Regions from separate parts of the Sphingobium cupriresistens LL01 genome, predicted to be linked through region 2. Evidence: predicted binding sites of a transcription regulator. Region 2 holds the regulator's gene; each other region holds the start of a gene.
What was found. Region 2 encodes LexA, which represses DNA repair genes until DNA is damaged. Its sites were predicted from a motif close to GTTCCNCNCTTGTTCT; they were not measured.
Positions count from the first base shown of each region.

Region 1: V473_RS08950 (ImuA family protein) is a predicted target of LexA. The motif match lies at 2,114-2,129, and genes of this name have one in related genera.
Region 3: V473_RS06115 (PA0069 family radical SAM protein) is a predicted target of LexA. The motif match lies at 1,827-1,842, and genes of this name have one in related genera.

Region 1 is NZ_KQ130434.1:1,852,810-1,858,778, reverse strand. It holds gene V473_RS08970 (alpha-ketoglutarate-dependent dioxygenase AlkB) at 1-404, opposite strand, end outside; gene V473_RS08965 (SOS response-associated peptidase family protein) at 424-942, opposite strand; gene V473_RS08960 (SOS response-associated peptidase family protein) at 1,003-1,626, shown strand; gene V473_RS08955 (DUF1810 domain-containing protein) at 1,626-2,048, shown strand; gene V473_RS08950 (ImuA family protein) at 2,150-2,926, shown strand; gene V473_RS08945 (DUF6504 family protein) at 2,844-4,676, shown strand; gene V473_RS08940 (error-prone DNA polymerase) at 4,676-5,969, shown strand, end outside.
Region 2 is NZ_KQ130434.1:1,560,765-1,566,733, forward strand. It holds gene trpD (anthranilate phosphoribosyltransferase) at 1-244, shown strand, start outside; gene trpC (indole-3-glycerol phosphate synthase TrpC) at 241-1,032, shown strand; gene moaC (cyclic pyranopterin monophosphate synthase MoaC) at 1,029-1,502, shown strand; gene V473_RS07630 (molybdopterin molybdotransferase MoeA) at 1,499-2,680, shown strand; gene lexA (transcriptional repressor LexA) at 2,750-3,436, shown strand; gene V473_RS07640 (ComEC/Rec2 family competence protein) at 3,427-5,598, opposite strand; gene gltX (glutamate--tRNA ligase) at 5,668-5,969, shown strand, end outside.
Region 3 is NZ_KQ130434.1:1,266,248-1,272,216, forward strand. It holds gene dnaE (DNA polymerase III subunit alpha) at 1-681, shown strand, start outside; gene V473_RS06115 (PA0069 family radical SAM protein) at 751-1,818, opposite strand; gene moaB (molybdenum cofactor biosynthesis protein B) at 1,931-2,458, opposite strand; gene V473_RS06125 (lytic transglycosylase domain-containing protein) at 2,458-4,248, opposite strand; gene V473_RS06130 (uracil-DNA glycosylase family protein) at 4,245-4,970, opposite strand; gene V473_RS06135 (electron transfer flavoprotein-ubiquinone oxidoreductase) at 5,103-5,969, shown strand, end outside.

The DNA of each region.
Region 1 (5,969 bases), 290 kb from region 2:
ATTGTCGCGGGTTCACCAAGCGATATGCCAACCACATGCTCGAAGACGGGACGATCGCGATGCCAACCAATGCCCGCGCCTGGTTCATAGCGGATGAGCAGGGCCTGGACGAGGTCGTCAGTCGGCACTCCTGCAAAGGCGGCGGCCCGACGTTTAAGTGATGAAAGCCAGCCGGGTATGGGGGTGGTCGGCGCGAAGATGCCTGTCTGAAAATCGTAGCTCCAGCCAAAGCTTTGGGTGAGGCGCTTGCCCGTCCACTGCTGGTATTTGAAGGGTGAAAGGTCGGAGGCATCGATCATGCCGATCAGCGCCTGTTCTTCGATTGGGGTTATGATGTCGTCGGCCTGCTGCAGGCCCGGTAAATGGGGCCTGCCGAACAGGTCCAGGGCCAGAAATGCGGGCATTTGCGGCGTATCTGTATCTTCAGAACACAAGGCTGGTCTGCACCGGCTTGGTCAGGATTTCTTCGATCGTGAAGATGCCCGCTGGTGGAGTGACCAGCAGTTCCTCCTCGGGAACGGCGAAATCAAGCCATTTCTGGGCGTCACGGCGTTCGATCATGGCGCCGTGACGCGCCTGATAGCGTATGACTTCGGGGTTCGCGTCTACCGTGATGATCCGATAGCTGACGGGCCATTCGGCCATGGCCGGCTCCCAGATGGCGGCGAGATAGAAGAAATTGCCGTCTTCGCGAAAGGCACGGAATTTTTTCTCGCCATTGCGGATATGGAACTCCGATGCAGCCACGAGGCAACGGCTGCTGGGGAAATTGCGTCCCTCGGAACGAATGAATTCGAACGAGACGCCTCCGCTGAAGCGAGGGCTGGAACCCCAGGCGGCTTCGATCATCTCAATCTCTTGCACATCGTCGGGGTTGCGCCGGATGATGGCACGGCGACTTCCGAGCGCCTCGGAGTCGAAGGGTGTTGCTTTCGAGTCCATGAAAGGAACATACAGGGAACGAAAGGCGAGGGCAAGGATGGTCCCGCGTGAGGAGGCCTGATGTGTAATGACTACCGCCTGCTGATCGATATCGCATCGATCGTCGAAGATTTCGAAGGGCTGAAAATCAAGATCAAGATGCCCGAGGGCGCCCCCAATGTGCCGGCGCGCGAAGATATCAAGATGACCGATATGGGTCCGATCGTCCGCAGCGTGGGTGCGCAGCGCAGCGTCGGCGAACTGGTCAATCGACGCTGGAGCTGGCCCGGTCGTAACGGAAAGCCTGTCTATAATTTCCGCACTGAGGGTCGGGAATTTACCTCCCAGCGCTGCCTCATCATTGCAGATGGCTTCTACGAGTTTACAGATCCTGCCGTCCCCCGGCCAAAAGACAAGCGGCTCGATAAATGGCTCTTCACCATGACCGATCATGACTGGTTCTGCATCGCTGGAATCTGGCGCGAGAGCCCGACGGGAGAAGCCTTTACCATGCTGACCATGGATGCAGGACCGGACGTCGCGCCCTATCATCACCGCCAAATCATTCCACTGGCCCGTGACCAATGGGCAGACTGGCTCGATCCCAGCGTTCCGGCTGGGGAGGTGCTGCGATGGTTGCCCAAGGGAAGCCTGTCCGTCACGCAGGTCTATGGCGCGCCGCCGGCCCAAGGAGCGTTGCTCTGATGACTGACGACGCGACCTTGGCTCGTTTCGTCGAGGCGCAAGCGAGCAGCTATCGAACCGCGTTGCGCGAGTTGCGCGCCGGGGCGAAACGCACCCATTGGATGTGGTTCATTTTCCCGCAGATACGCGGCCTTGGGTTGAGCCCGACAGCGCATTATTATGGCATCGCATCGATCGAGGAGGCGCGCGCTTATCTTGCTCATCCTGTGCTCGGCCCGCGTTACATCGAATGCGTCGAAGCGCTGCAGGGGCTTGCAGAGCATGATCCGGTCGTTGTCATGGGAAGCATCGATGCCATGAAGCTGCGGTCGTCATTAACGCTTTTTGAAGCAGCGGACCTGATACCCGTGATTGGTGCTGCTCTGGACCGGTGGTTTAGCGGCGATCGGGATCCCGCCACGATTGAGATTCTAAGGGCTTAGAACGATTGCTCGAGAGTGTGCGATAAAGCGTGGTGCAACGGGCTTGACGAATCTGTCAGTCGATAGGAACATAAAGGGAACATTTGAGTCGTCATGTTCCCATGTCCATTGTGCCTTCCGTTCCTGATCGGTCCCGTGCCGATCATCTTGCAGCGCTTCGCGCAGAGCTGGCTCATGCCCGCGCTGCGCGTGGAGCGGTGTTGCCATTTGGTCTTGGGATAGTGGATGACCGCCTGGCTGATCATGGGCTGGACGGAGGCGGGCTTCATGAGGTCGCCGCAGCCTCAGCGACACTGAACGACGACGCGGCGGCGACGCTTTTCGCGGCCGGTATCGCGGCGCGTTTCGCTGCGCAGCCGAATTTTTCCGTGTTTTGGGCGCTTACCCGCTTTGACCTCTACGCGCCGGGGCTGGAGCAGGTTGGGTTATGCCCCGATAAAGTCTTCTATGCCCAGGCCCAGAAGGATAGCGCCGTGCTCGCCATGGCAGAGGACGCGTTGCGTGACGGCTCGCTCGCGTGCGTGATTGCCGAAGTAAGGCACGCGGACCAGACAGCCACCCGACGCCTTCAGCTTGCTGCATCTGACGGCCAGACGCCGATTTTGCTTTATCGTCGCCATCGAACCCGCGAGCGCTGTCCGCTTGGCGGTCTGTCATCGGCGATGACGCGCTGGCGAATCGGTTCTGTTCCGTCTGCGCGCCTTCCTCATGCCGGGGTCGGGCGCGCTCGTTGGTCGGTGGAGCTGGTCCGCCAGCGAAACGGCAATCCCTTTTCGATCGAACTGGATGCGTGCGATGATAAGGGTCGCCTCGCTCTACCTGCCGCAGCTGCCGATCGAGCGGCTCCGGCAGCTGGAGCGGTCAATCAGGCGGCCTGAGCTGGCTGCGCCGTCGCTCGCTCCGCGCTTTGCCTCGCCGATCGACGACAACCCGGGAGCCTGTTCGGTCCCGCGTGGCGGCGGCTGGCGACCGGGTGCCCGCTGGGCGCGGGACGGTGCGCTTGGCGCCCGCCCGAGCCAAGCCGACATCGAAGCACTGCCTGCACACCAGAGACCGACCATGCGCGAGATGGGGCGTCGCAGCGAAGCGGCCGAGCATCCGTTCAGGGCCGGTCCTGCTGATGAGGTGGCGCGACGGATAGGGAAAGCTGAGGTTGCCGAAGCGTCCAAACTTACATGGGCGACCCTGTGGGGGCAGCCGACAATCCTCATCGAACGGGCAGGGCAACGGGAGGTTGTGACCGCCGCCTGCCCGGTTGCGCTGGAACTGGGATTGCGGCCGGGCATGGCGGCGGCCCATGCCCGGGCACTGGTCACCGATCTTGAGGTCCGGGATGCCGAGCCGGATGCCGATAGCGCTTGGCTTGATCGCTTGGCGCTCCATGCGCTTGGACATTGGACACCAACCGCTAGCGTTTCGGGTGCCGATGGCCTGTGGCTTGATCTTACAGGCACCACCCATCTTTTTGGCGGGGAGGAGCGTTTCTGCCGCCGCTTGCACCGATTTTTGGCACGCCTCGGGTTTACCGCCTCTATCGCCGTTGCGGCCACGCCGGGCGCTGCGCATGCGATGGCGCGCTATAGCGGAGAGGCCGTCACTCTGCTGGCCTCGGGCATCGAAACCCAGGCCATCGCCAATCTTCCCCTTCAGGCTTTGCGTCTGGAACCCGAAGCATTGGTGTCGGCGGCGCGCTTTGGCCTTGAGCGTATATCGGACCTTTACCCAATGCCGCGCGGGCCGCTCGCTCGTCGGCTGGGCCTGACGACCGTCCGACGGCTCGATCAGGCGCGCGGTATGATCGCCGAACCGATTGTCCCCGTCGTGGCTTTCGAGGCCCCGCATGTCGAGCGGCGGCTCCTTGAACCGATCGGCACGGCAGAAGCTATCAACCAGGTGATCGGCGATCTGGTCGAGGATCTTGTATTCCGGTTGCAGGAGCGAGGGGCAGGGCTACGGACAGCTATTCTCTCCTGCCTCATTATCGATGGCACCGAGCAGCGACTGACGATCGGGACGGCACGGGCGACGCGTGATAGTGGTCATCTGAGGCGCATGCTCGCCATGCGGATCGAGAAGATTGATCCGGGGCTCGGCATCGAGGCGATGACGCTGACGGCGCCAAGGCTTGAGGAGCTCAAGGCCCAGACGCTCGAAGCAGGGCTGGAGACGGAGGGGCGATCACGGGATATCGCGCCGCTCGTTGACCAGCTTGCAGGCCGGATCGATCCTGACGCTCCTTTCCGATTGTCGTCTCATGAAAGCGATGTGCCCGAGCGGGCAGTACGCCGCATCGGCTCTTTGATGACGCCTGTCGGCTGGCCGGGCTGGAAGCGACCCGTAAGAATGCTCACCCGGCCCGAAATTCTCTCGCATGTCGTTGCGCTGCTTCCCGATCACCCACCCCGGCGCTTTACCTGGCGTCGCACCGACTATCGCATCTTGGCAGGCGATGGCCCCGAGCGGATCCATGGCGAATGGTGGCGTAATGCCCGCGAGATGTGGGCGGTGCGCGATTATTTCCGCGTCGAAGCTGCCGGAGGTGAGCGTTTCTGGATCTTTCGTCGTGGTGATGGTGTGGATGCGCCGACCGGGGATTTAAGCTGGTATATGCACGGCATGTTCGGCTGATGACCCGCTATGTCGAACTTCAGGTGACGAGCCACTTCTCCTTCCTTCGCGGGGCATCTTCCCCCGAGCAGCTGTTTTCGGCGGCGGCGCTACTTGGACACAAGACACTCGGTCTTGCCGACTGGGGCAGCGTTGCCGGCGTCGTGCGGGGTTGGGACGCACAGAAGGCAACAGGCGTGCGCATGATTGCCGGCGCGCGGGTTGATCTGCCCGACGGCAAGGCGCTGCTGCTGTATCCAACCGATCGACCGGCCTGGTCCCGGCTCACTCGGCTGCTTTCCGTCGGGAAGGCGCGGGGAGGGAAAGGGCGTTGCCTGCTCAACTGGGCCGATGTGGCTCATCACGCCGAAGGGCTGATCGCCATTCTAATCCCGGACCTGGCTGACAATGAGACGCTGGCCAATCTTGTGGAGTTACAGAGCCTCTTTGGTGCGCGGGGCTATCTTGCGCTGTCGCTGCGGCGCCGGCCTGACGATGCGATGCGTCTGCACGAACTGAACGCGATGGCACGGGCGGCGGGCGTGCGCGCCGTGGCCACCGGCGACATCCTCTATCATTCACCGGAATCCAGACCCCTTCAGGACGTCATGACCGCGATTCGGGAGCGGACGACCATCGATGGCCTTGGCTTCAAGCGCGAGCGCTACATGGACCGGAACCTGAAATCGCCCCAGGAGATGGAACGGCGGTTTTCGGCCTTCCCCGATGCGATCGGGGCCAGTGTCGACATCGCCGAGCAGTGCCGCTTCGATCTGGGGGAGATTCAATATCAATATCCCTATGAGCAGGTGATGGAAGGCCGCACGGCGCAGGAGGCACTGACCGCCCTGACGCAGGAGGCCGCGTCCCGCATGTTTCCAGGAGGGCTTCCGAAGGCCTATCGGCAGCAGATCGATCATGAGCTGCGACTGATCGACCAGCTCAATTACGCACCCTATTTTCTGACGGTTCACTCGATCGTTCAGGAAAGCCGCCGGCGCGGGATCCTGTGTCAGGGTCGGGGATCAGCGGCGAACAGCTGTGTTTGCTATATGCTTGGGATCACCTCGATCGATCCGATCCAGCATGAGTTGCTGTTCGAGCGGTTCGTTTCGGGCGAGCGCAAGGAGCCGCCCGATATCGATGTCGATTTCGAGCATGAGCGGCGCGAGGAAATCATCCAGTGGATTTATGAGACCTATGGCCGGAAGCGGTCGGCGCTGACGGCCGTCGTCACGCGCTATCGGACGCGGGGGGCGGTCGCCGAGGTGGGCAAGGCGCTTGGCCTGCCACGCGACCTTACCAAAATGCTGA
Region 2 (5,969 bases):
CCTCTCCACTCAGCCGGTCGAGGCGATCCGCGGCGGCGACGCCGCCCATAACGCCGCGGCGCTGCGCGCCCTGCTGCAAGGCGAACCGGGCGCCTATCGCGACGCCGTGCTGCTGAACGCCGCCGCCGCCCTTGTCGTCGCCGACGCCGTCCCCAATCTGCGCGAAGGGGTGGAAGAAGCCGCCGAAACCATCGACCGCGGCCTTGCCAACGCGCTCCTCAATTGCTGGATTGCCTATACATGACCAACAAGCTGATCGAAATCTGCGATTTCAAGCGCGAGGATGTAGCCCGCCGCCGGGCCGCGACCACCGTGTCGGCGCTTCATGCCCGCGCGAGCGAACAGACGCCGCCGCGCGGTTTCCGCCAGGCGCTGGACGCTGCCGCGCGATCGGGCTTCGGCCTGATCGCGGAGATCAAGAAGGCCAGCCCGTCCAAAGGGCTGATCCGCGCCGACTTCGATCCGCCCGCCCATGCGCGGGCCTATGCGGCCGGTGGCGCCGCCTGCCTCTCCGTCCTGACCGACGAACCCTATTTTCAGGGTCATGACGATTATCTGATGGCCGCCCGGTCGGCCTGCGCAATCCCGGTGCTGCGTAAGGATTTCCTGGTCGATCCCTGGCAGGTGCTGGAAAGCCGCTCACTCGGCGCGGACGCCATCCTTATCATCGTCGCCGCGCTGGACGATGGCCAGATGCAGGAGATAGAGGAAGCCGCGCTCGGCCTTGGCATGGACGCCCTGGTCGAAGTGCATGACGAGGCCGAACTGGACCGCGCGCTGAAGCTCCGCTCGCGCCTGATCGGCGTCAACAACCGCGACCTGCGCGATTTCTCCGTCGATTTCGCACGCACCTACGAACTGGTGGGCAAGGCGCCCGAAGGCTGCACCTTCGTCGCTGAAAGCGGCCTGACTGGTCATGCCGATCTGGTCGCGATGGCCGACCATGGCGTGCGCTGCTTCCTGGTCGGTGAAACGCTGATGCGTCAGGCCGATGTGGAGGCGGCGACCCACAATCTGCTGACGGGCGCATGAGCGGCCTCACCCATCTGGACGAAGACGGCGCGGCCCGGATGGTCGATGTCGGGGCCAAGGCGGTCACGGCGCGCGAAGCCATCGCCTCCGGCCGGATCGCCATGAGCGCGACCGCCGCCAGAGCCATCGCCGACGGTCTGGTCAAGAAGGGCGACGTGTTGGCCGTGGCGCGAGTGGCTGGCATCATGGCGGCCAAGCGCACCGCCGACCTCATCCCGCTCTGCCACCCGATCGCGCTCAGCGCCGTGACGGTCGATTTCGACCTCGACGATGGCGGCGTCACCGTTACCGCCACCGCGCGCACCGCCGGCCAGACCGGCGTGGAGATGGAGGCGCTGACCGCGGCCTCTGTCGCGCTGCTGACCGTCTATGACATGGCCAAGGCGCTGGACAAGTCGATGATCATCGGCGGCGTCTGCCTGATCGCCAAAACCGGCGGCAAGTCGGGCGACTGGCGGCGCACGCCATGAGCCTGCTGCCGGTCGCTGAGGCGCAGGCGCGCCTGTTCGCTCTCGCCCCGCGACTGGCGACCGAAACCGTGCCGATCACCGCCGCCGCCGGACGCTGGCTGGCGCAGGATCTGGCGGCGCTGCGCGACCAGCCCTGGGCCGATCTGTCGGCGATGGACGGCTATGCCGTGCGCGCCGCCGAAGCACCCGGCCCCTGGCGCGTCACCAGCGAGAGCGCGGCCGGCGCGGCGGACCTTGCAGCCCTGGCGCCGGGCGAAGCGAGCCGCATCTTCACCGGCGCGCCGCTACCGCCGGGCGCCGACACCATATTGATCCAGGAAAATGCGACCCGCGACGGCGACTGGCTGACCGCCAGCGCCGATCCGCTACCCGCAGGTCGTCATGTCCGCACCGCCGCCTCCGACTTTGCGCAGGACGCCCTGCTGCTGGAGGCTGGCGGTCGCCTCGGCCCGGCTCAGGTCGCGCTCGCCGTGCTGGGTGGCCATGGCGTCGTGCCGGTCGGCGGTCGGCCGACGGTCGCGCTGCTGTCCACCGGCAATGAACTGGTGCCGCCCGGCGCCCCGACGCCGCCGGGTTTCCTGCCTTCCTCCAACGCGCCGATGCTTGCCGCCCTGCTCGCCGCCCTGCCCTGCGACGTCATCGACCTCGGCATCGTGCGGGACGACCTCGATGCGATGGTGGCCGCGATCGAACGGGCGCGCACGGCCGACATCATCGTGTCGACCGGCGGCGCCTCCGTCGGCGACCATGATTTGGTCCGTCCCGCTTTTGTGAAAGCAGGCGGCGCGCTCGATTTTTGGAAGATCAAAATGCGGCCGGGCAAGCCGCTGATGGCGGGGCGAATCGCCGATACGCTGTTCCTGGGCCTGCCGGGCAATCCCGTCTCCGCCTTCGTCACGGCCACGCTGTTCCTGTTGCCGCTGGTCCGTCATCTGGGCGGCGCACGCGATCCGCTGCCACCGACAAGCGACGCGCCGCTCGCCTCACCGCTGCCCGCCACCGGCGATCGTGACGATTATCTGCGCGCCTGGCGCGGACCGGGCGGCATCGTGTCGGTCACGTCACAGGACAGCGCGGCCACCGCCGCCATGGCGAAGGCCGACTGCCTGATCCTGCGCCCCGCCGGATCGCCGCCGGCGGCTCCCGGCGATCGGGTCTTGATTCTGCCGCTGCCCTGACATGTTCGGTGCTTGACTAACCTTCATCTGTTTCCTATGCGTTCCTCATACGTTCCACGGAGGATCGCAATGTTGACGCCCAAGCAGCAGGAATTGCTAAGCTTCATTCAGACCCGCTTGGACGAAGGCGGCGTGTCGCCTTCTTTCGAGGAAATGAAGGATGCGCTGGACCTGCGGTCCAAATCCGGCATTCACCGCCTCATCAACGCGCTGGAGGAGCGCGGCTTCATCCGTCGCCTGCCCAATCGCGCCCGCGCGCTGGAAGTGCTCAAGCTCCCCGATGCGATGCATCGCACGCCCGCGCCAGTGATCGCGCTCAAGCCCAAGGTTGCGCCGCCCGCCCAGCCGCCGATGATCCCCACCGCCGCCAATGACGTGATCGAAATCCCGCTGCACGGCCGGATCGCGGCCGGTGTGCCGATCGAGGCGATGGAAGGGCAGACGATGCTCTCCGTGCCCGCCGCGCTGCTCGGCGCGGGCGATCATTATGCGCTGGAAGTGTCGGGCGATTCGATGATGGAAGCCGGCATCCTCGACGGCGACTTCGCGTTGATCCAGCGCACCGACGTCGCCCGCGAAGGCCAGATCGTCGTCGCGCTGATCGACGAGGCGGAAGCGACGCTGAAATATTTCCGCCGCGAAGGCAGCCGCGTCCGGCTCGATCCGGCCAACCCGGCCTATGAGCCGCAGATATACGATCCGCGCCAGGTCCGCATCCAGGGCAAGCTCGCGGGGCTGCTGCGCCGCTACAATTGAGGCCTGTGTGATTGGGCCTTAAATGATTCAGGCTGGTCCCTCCACGTCCGGCGGGTCTGGCGGGCGACCCAGGGATGCGCGTCGCCCGCCCGATGGACGGTGTGAACTTCGCCCTTCGCCAGGATCATAGACAGCCCGCCGGTACGCGCGAGCGACCGGCGATCGACCTTCATCCAGCGCGGTCGGCACCAGCGCGGCAGGCCCCGATCGCTGACGACGATGTCCGCCGCCGCGCAATCGCCGGCGAAACTCGACCGATCGATCAGCACATTGCTGCGAGTAAAGAGCAGCCGCCAGTCGCGGCCCTTGCCATCCTTCATCCTCATGGCGCACATATCCTGCGAGCAGCGCGTCTCCGGCAGCGCCGCGATCGCCGCCAGTTCGCCGTCATAACCTGCACTTTCCGACAGCACGTCCCGCACATAATCCCCCGCCCGATCGCGCAATATCGCCATGCCCTTTCCCGTCCGCACGGCGACATGCCGCCCGTCGCCGGTAATCAGGATATCGGGCGGCGCGGCGGTAAAGGTGACCGCCACGCCGATCAGCACCGGCGCAAGTCCCAGCCATCGCCATCCCGTCCGCCATAACAGGCACCAGAGCAGTCCGACGATGGTGATGCCGAACAGCCCCATACCCATGGTCGGCGCGAGCAATGTGGCCATAGGACTCGCCGCCACGCCATGAGCCAGCAGCAGCAACAGGTTCAGCGCCTGCTGCGTCAACCACCAGAACGGCGCGCCCAACCCTACGACATCCAGCACGAGCGCCAGCGCCTCCAGCGGCATGACGACGAAAGTGGTGAGCGGGATCGCGATCAGATTGGCGAAGGCGCCGAGCAGGCCCGCCTTGTGAAAATGGAACAGCGCGATCGGCATCAGCACCAGTTCGACGGCGATCCCGGTCGCCAGCGTGACGACCAGCAAGCGACCCGTCTTGCGAATCACGCCCTCGTCCCTGACGGCGGCAAAGGCGCGAAAGCGCGGATGTTCGGCCAGCGCCACCAGCGCCGTCACCGCCGCGAAACTCATCTGGAAACTCGGCCCGACCAGCGCTTCGGGCCACAGCAGCAGCACGACCAGCGCCCCGGTCGCCACCAGTCGCAATGTCACCGCATCCCGACCCATCGCCAGTCCGCCCAGCACCAGCAAGGCCGCGACGCAGGATCGCACCGTGGGCACCTCCGCCCCGGTTAGCAGCGTATAGCCGATCCCCGCCAGCGCCCCGCCCGCCGCCGCGATCAGCATCAGCGGCCAGCCAAGCGCCGCCCGCTGGCTCAAGGCCATCACGCGCATCAGCAGGAAAATGACCGCCCCGATCAGCGCCGTCACATGCAAGCCGCTGATCGACAGAAGATGCGCCAGCCCGCTGCGCCGCATCGCTTCCGCATCCGCTTCGGGGATCGCGCCCTGGTCCCCGGTCGCCAGAGCGGCAGCGATTCCTTCGGCGGGACCATCCACTTGCTCCAATATATGGCCGAACAACCGCGCCCGCAGCGGTGGCGCGGCGGTGGAGGGGATCACTATCTCTATGGGCTTCAACGCCTTGCCGGTGGCCCCGATCCCCTGAAAATAGGCGCGCGCCGCAAAATCATAGCCGCCCGGCACACTCGGCGGCGCCGGCGGCATCAAGCGCACGCGAAACCGCAGACGCGCGCCCTCGCCCAGCCCCGTCGGCACATCGGCATCGGCGATATTCACCCGCACAACCGCCGGCAGATTGGGCGCGTGAACCGGGCGTAGCATGACGCGCACCATCGCCTGTGCCGGAACGGGACGCACCGCCGTCACATCGCCGATTACCTGTACGAAGGTCGCCCGGCCCAGTGGCGGCTGGCCCCACAGCATCGCCTTCCCCCAGACCAGCAGGCATCCCATGCACGCCAGGATGCCGCCCGCGACGCATATCCGGCGCAACCGCCCGCCGACCGGCAGCATCGCCCCCATGCAGGCCATCGCCAGCGCGCCGCAGCAAAAGGCCAGCCAGTCCATGGCGTGAGGCAGGATGAACCAGCCCGCAATCCCGCTGCCCAGCCCGATCGGCGCCCATAATCCGATCTGTTCGCGCTCACACTCCAGCCAGCTTTCGAGTCGCTCCAGCGCCGCCCGCGCCCATGCCGCCGGCCTCGCACCAAGGGAGGTTTGTCGTGGCTCAAAAGCCATGCTAGGGGGCGCAGCATCCATGGGTCAGCTAGGCGAATGTCAGGGAATATGACGGCAAGTGCAACGGGAATGAACAAGCCGGTGGTGACCCGTTTCGCCCCGTCCCCCACCGGGTTCCTGCATATCGGCGGCGCCCGCACCGCGCTGTTCAACTGGCTGTTCGCGCGCCATCATGGCGGCAAGTTCCTGTTGCGGATCGAGGACACCGATCGCGCCCGTTCGACCGATGCGGCCGTCGCCGCGATCTTCGATGGGCTGGAATGGCTGGGCCTGGGCGGTGACGAGCCTGCCGTCTTCCAGTTCGCGCGCACCCCGCGCCATGCGGAGGTCGCCAACCAGTTGCTGGAAACAGGCCACGCCTATCGCTGCTA
Region 3 (5,969 bases), 290 kb from region 2:
TTCGGCTTCTACTTTTCGGAGCATCCTGTTGATCGCTACAAGCATTTGGCCGATGCGCGGGGCGCCAGAAGCTACGGTTTGATCTGCCAGTCACCTATGCCGACTCCCAATGCTGAAGGGCGGTCGATGACGATCATGGCAGCGATGGTCGAGGATGTGCGCTGGCGCGAAACCAAGCGCGGGGCGCGCTACGCCAACGCGACCTTCTCCGACCAGAGCGGCCAGTTTCAGGCGAGTTGTTTCGATGAGGGCGCGTGCAAGGCGATCGAGGAACTGGCGGCCGATGGCGACTGCGCGCTGCTGGTCGTGGAACTGGATCGGTTGCCGGGCGAGGAGACGCCGCGCGTGACGGTGCGGGGGGTCGAGCCGTTCCGGGCGATCGCCAGCGCGTCGCGCATGGAATTGACAGTCGATGTGGAGACCCCGCAGGCGGTCGAGGCGCTGGCGGCTTTGCTGGCGGGTGCGAGTGGAGGGCGGAGCGAGGTGTTCCTGCGCGCGCCGGTGGGCGAGGGGCAGGCGGCGCGGCTGTTCCTGGGCGACACCTATAGTCTGGGCGCGGATCAGGTGGATGCGATCTCCACGATCAAGGGGCTGTCGATCCACCGGTTCGAGCGGATGGATGTGAAGGCGGACGGCTACAAGACGCGCACGCGGCGAACGGCGATGCGGTTGGTAGGATGATTGCAGCGGGTTTTGCGCTGTCGTTTTGGGACCATAGTCGGCCACCCAAAGCCGCCCGAACAACGGAGGCTAAAACAACAGCATCTGTGCACCTTCGGGTGGGCGGAAAAGGTCGGTGCGGAGCGTCAGGCGTTCCGCGCCAAGGCCTGCGCGTTTGCGGGCCTTGCTGAAGCGGGTGCGGATGAGGTCGGCCCAGACGCCCTGTCCGCGCATCCGGGTGCCGAAATCGGGGTCGTTGTCGCGGCCGCCGCGCAGGTCGTTGATGATCGCCATCACCTTGGCCGCGCGATCGGGATAATGGGCGTCGAGCCAGGCACGGAACAGAGGAGCGACTTCGTGCGGCAGGCGGACCGGGATGAAGGTCACCTCGCGTGCCCCCGCCTCCGCGACGCGGGCGACCAGGGCTTCGATCTCATGGTCGGTAATGGCGGGGATGACGGGCGAGATGCTGGCGGTGACGGGGATGCCGGCCGCCGATAGCTGACGGATCGCCTCGATCCGGCGCAGCGGATGCGGCGCGCGGGGTTCCAGGGTGCGGGCAATGGCGGGGTCGAGGCTGGTGACGGATAGCATCACGGCCACAAGCCGGTCGCGCGCCAGATCGGCAAGCATATCGATGTCGCGCAGGATGCGGTCGGACTTAGTGGTGATGAACGTCGGGTGGCGGGTTTCGACCAGCAATTCCAATATGTCCCGCGTGATGCGCCAATCCTTTTCGATCGGCTGATAGGGGTCGGTATTGGTGCCCATGGCGATGGGTGCGACGACATAGTTACGCTTCGACAGTTCGGCGCGCAGCAGTTTTGCGGCGTCGGGCTTGGCGAATAATCTGGTTTCGAAATCCAGGCCGGGGGACAAGTCGTGATAGGCATGGGACGGGCGCGCGAAGCAATAGATGCAGCCATGTTCGCATCCGCGATAGGCGTTGATCGATTGGGAAAAGCCGATGTCGGGGCTGGCGTTGCGGGTCAGGATGGTGCGGGGATGTTCGACCGTGACCTGGGTCCGGCGGCGGGGGACGGGACCGTCCAGATGCTCGACCGCATCGAGCCAATCGCCGTCGGCCTCCCGTTGGCGGAGGTTGAAGCGGTGGCTGCCGCCGTTCAGCGTTGCGCCCCTGCCTTTCTCGATCGCCATGGGGCATGAGAACATGAAGGGAACAAAATGTCAAATGAGACAAGAAATGCGACACTAGAATCGCATTCGTCATTTTCATTTGTTAGCTAACTAATTAAATAGACGGTGGGCCTTAATGCTCCATCAGCCGCGGCATCAGTTCAACGAAGTTGCAGGGGCGGAAACGGCTGTCGAGTTGGGTGACGAGGATACCGTCCCATGCGTCCTTTACCGCGCCGGTCGATCCGGGCAGCGCAAAGATATAGGTGCCGCGCGCGACGCAGGCTGTGGCGCGGGACTGGATGGTGGAGGTGCCAATGCTCTGGTAACTCAGCCAGCGGAACAACTCGCCAAAACCGGGGATTTCCTTGTCCTGCACCTGGGCGAGGGCTTCGGGCGTGACGTCGCGGCCAGTGACGCCGGTGCCGCCGGTGGTGAGGATGACGTCGATCTGCGGATCGTCGATCCAGGCGTGCAGCCGGGCGACGATGGCGGACCGGTCGTCGCGCTCGATATAGCGGGCGGCGAGGATATGGCCGGCGCTTTCCAGCCGTTCGACCAGGGCGTCGCCGGAGCGATCCTGCGCCAGGCCGCGCGTGTCGGAGACGGTGAGGACGGCGATCCGCACGGGAATGAAGGCCCGGCCCTCATCGATCGGCATCAGTCGGAACCGCCGCCCATGCTGGCGCCCGTTGACGCACGGCCATCCGCCTTGCTCAGGCGCACCAGCTTTACGCCCTTGGCATTGGGGAAGGTCGGCCACATGCCCTGCGCCATGCCGGTCAGGCAATCGGCGCTGCCCTTCGCCTGGATCTGGTACATCCAGTAGTTGCGCATGACGATGTTCACATAGGCGCGGGTTTCATAATAGGGCAGCGATTCCATGAAGAGCAGCGGATCGCCCTTGTCATGGACCTGCGTGTTCCAGCGATCGACCGGCTGCGGGCCGGCATTATAGGCGGCCATCACCTTGGGCAGCAGGCCGCCGGTCGCGCTCATGTCGCGCAGCGATTCCAGATAGCGCTGGCCATATTCCATGTTGGTGGACGGCACGAAGAGTTGCGATGCGTTGGTGAGGCCCACATCGCCGGCGGTGCCGGGACGGACCTGCATCAGGCCGCGTGCGCCCGCGCTGCTGACGACATCGGAGCGGAAGCCCGATTCCTGGAGCGTGTGGGCGTAAATGAGCGAGGGATCAACGCGCCAGCCGCCATCGGGCCGCCAGTTTGGCGCGGGGAAGCGGGCGAAGCTGGCCGGCTGCTTGCCGGCCGGGCCATTATGGGCGAGCCAGAGTTGGGTTGCGGGCAGGCTGAGCGCGCCGGCGAGGCGCAAAAGCGCATCATATTGCGCCGGACCGCCGATTTTGGCCTGATAGCGCAGGATTTCGTCGGCGCGGCCATTGTCGCCGATCGCCGAAAGGGCAATGGCGGCGTGGACGTTGGGGCTGCCCTTGAGCACGCCCCAGTCGATGTCGCTGAAACGGCTGACCAGCGCGGCGGCCTGCATGGGCAGGCCGAGCGATTCGCGGGCGAGCAGGCCGTAAAAGGTTTCGTCCGAACGGGCGGCCTGTTTGAGATAGGCCGCGACCTTCTCCGCTTCGCCGCAGACCATATAGGCGCGCGAAGCCCAATAGGCGCCGGCGGCGCGCATGTCGGAGTCGCCCGCCAGCGCGGCGACATTGGCGAAGGCGGGGGCGGCGGTGCGGCAGTCATTCTGACGCCAAGAGGCAAGGCCATTGGTCCAGTGCGCCTGCACCGTCCAATCGCCGCCGGTGCGGGTTTCGAGCGCGCGCACGGCCATGCGGCGGGCGTTCACATCGTCATTCTCTATATAATAGGCCCAGGCGACGCGCTGGCGCACTTCGGTCAGCCCTTCGGAGGTCAATCCTGCTTCGCCGGTGGCGAGCAGCCCTTCGGCGCCGGCCGGATCGTCATTCTTCACATAAGTCTGGATCTGGCCGGCGAGCGCCTGGGCCAGCGCATCGGTCTTGATCGCGGCGACATATTGGCGGCGCGGGGCGGAACCCAGCCAGACCATCTTCTGAATTTGCGGCAAGTCCGGCAGGATGGTGGCGCCGCGCTTTTGCGCCAAACGAGAAAGTTGGTCGGCCTTGGGCAGCCAGGCGGCCTTGTTGATAAGGTCCAGCAGGTCGAACAGTTCGACCCGCGGCGATCCCTTCGCCAGATAGAGTTCGGACAAGGCCAGCGGCCGGACGGCATCCTGCGCATCCAGCGCAGCGATCATCGCCTTGGCCTCGCTCCATTGTTGCGCCTGCAACGCAGAGAAAATAGCGCGATAGCGCGCCTTGTCGCCGTCACCCAGTTGCAGCGGCGAGTTTTGCATGGACAGTGTCGGTATGGAGGGGGCGGTTTCGGCCTTTGTAGGAAGCGCAGCGGCCAGGCCCATGGCGATCAGGGCGAAACGGGACATTTGGGTCGCGGCGCGAATCACGGACGGGTTTCCTCGATCAGGCTTTGCAGGGCGCGCCAGCATTCCGCCTTGGCCGCAGGCTGGGTCAGCAGCAGCCGGGGGTGGAATGTGGCGACAGCGGGCACAATGCCGCCATCATGATTAAATTGGCGTAAACTATCGGGCGATGCCGCGCCGTCCGTCGGCATCAGCGCACGGATCGTCCGATCGCCCAACAACAGCAGGCGGCGCGGCTGAGCCAGCGCGACATGGGTGCGCATCCGATCGGCCGCATGGACCAGGTCCGCCGCCTCCACCATGCCGCCGGGCGGACGGGCGGTGAAGAGCGAAGCGAGGTGGATGGCGTCGCGGTGAAGGCCGATGGCCCGCAGCATCGCGTCGAACAGCAATCCGGCGCGATCGGCCAGCAGCCGGCCTTCGCCGATATCGAAAGGATCGGGCAGGTCGGTGACGACCATCAGCGTCGCCTGCGCCGGGCCGGACGGCGCAATCTGTGCGCCCGTCCAGCGCCGTTCGGGCTGGGCAGGATCATGGGCGAGCCATTCAAGGAACGATTCGAGCGTCCGCGGTTTTTCCACGATGGACGCTGTAATCGTGGCGGCCATCGGGGTCGCGGGGCGCGCAGCGACAGGGCGCAGCCAGTTAACCGGCGATTCGCCTATGGCGCTATCCACGCCCGCCAGCCGCCACCACGCCAGATAGGCGTCGGCGGTCGCCGCATCATCCTGCAATAATCCCCGCATCGCGAACAGTTAGGGCCAGAGGTTGACGAGGGGGTCAAGGTGCTTCATCGCCTTGACTGGTAAAGTGTTGGACTAATGCGGCGATTGGAGAGGACGGGGTGCAGCCCGCCGATCGCCCCAATGGAGGGATGAATGAGCGAACGGGATTCGATGCCCTATGACGTCGTGATCGTCGGTGGAGGGCCGGCCGGTCTGTCGGCGGCCATCCGGTTGAAGCAATTGGCGAATGATTCGGGCCAGGAACTGGCGGTGTGCGTATTGGAAAAGGGGTCGGAAATCGGCGCCCATATCCTGTCCGGCGCGGTGATAGATCCCAAGGCGCTGGACGAACTGCTGCCCGACTGGCGGACGCAGGGCTGTTCGCTGGCCGATGTGCCGGTGACGGACAACCAGCACTGGTTCCTGACCAAGACCGGCAAGATCGCCATGCCGCACATCATGACGCCCGGCTGGATGCACAATAAGGGCACCTACACCGGATCGCTGGGCAATTTGTGCCGCTGGCTGGGCGAACAGGCCGAAGCGCTGGGCGTGGAAATCTTCCCCGGATTCGCGGCGGCCGAAATCCTCTATAATGAGGATGGCAGCGTGAAGGGCGTCGCCACCGGCGACATGGGCGTCGACCGCGAAGGCGAGCATAAGGGCGACTATCAGCCCGGCCTGGAACTGCACGCGAAATATACTTTCTTCGCCGAAGGCGCGCGCGGCCACCTCACCAAAATCTTGAAGCGCCAGTTCGCGCTGGACGCCGACAGCGAGCCGCAGGTCTATGGCCTGGGGATGAAGGAATTGTGGGACATCGATCCCGCGATGCATCAGCCGGGGTTGGTGATCCATTCGCAGGGATGGCCATTGACCGATGCCTATGGCGGCGGCTTCCTCTATCATCAGGCCAATGGTCAGGTCGCCCTGGGCTTTGTGGTGGGGCTGGGCTATCGCAACCCGCATCTCTATCCGTTCGAGGAGTTCCAGCGCTGGAAGCAGCACCCGGAGATCCGC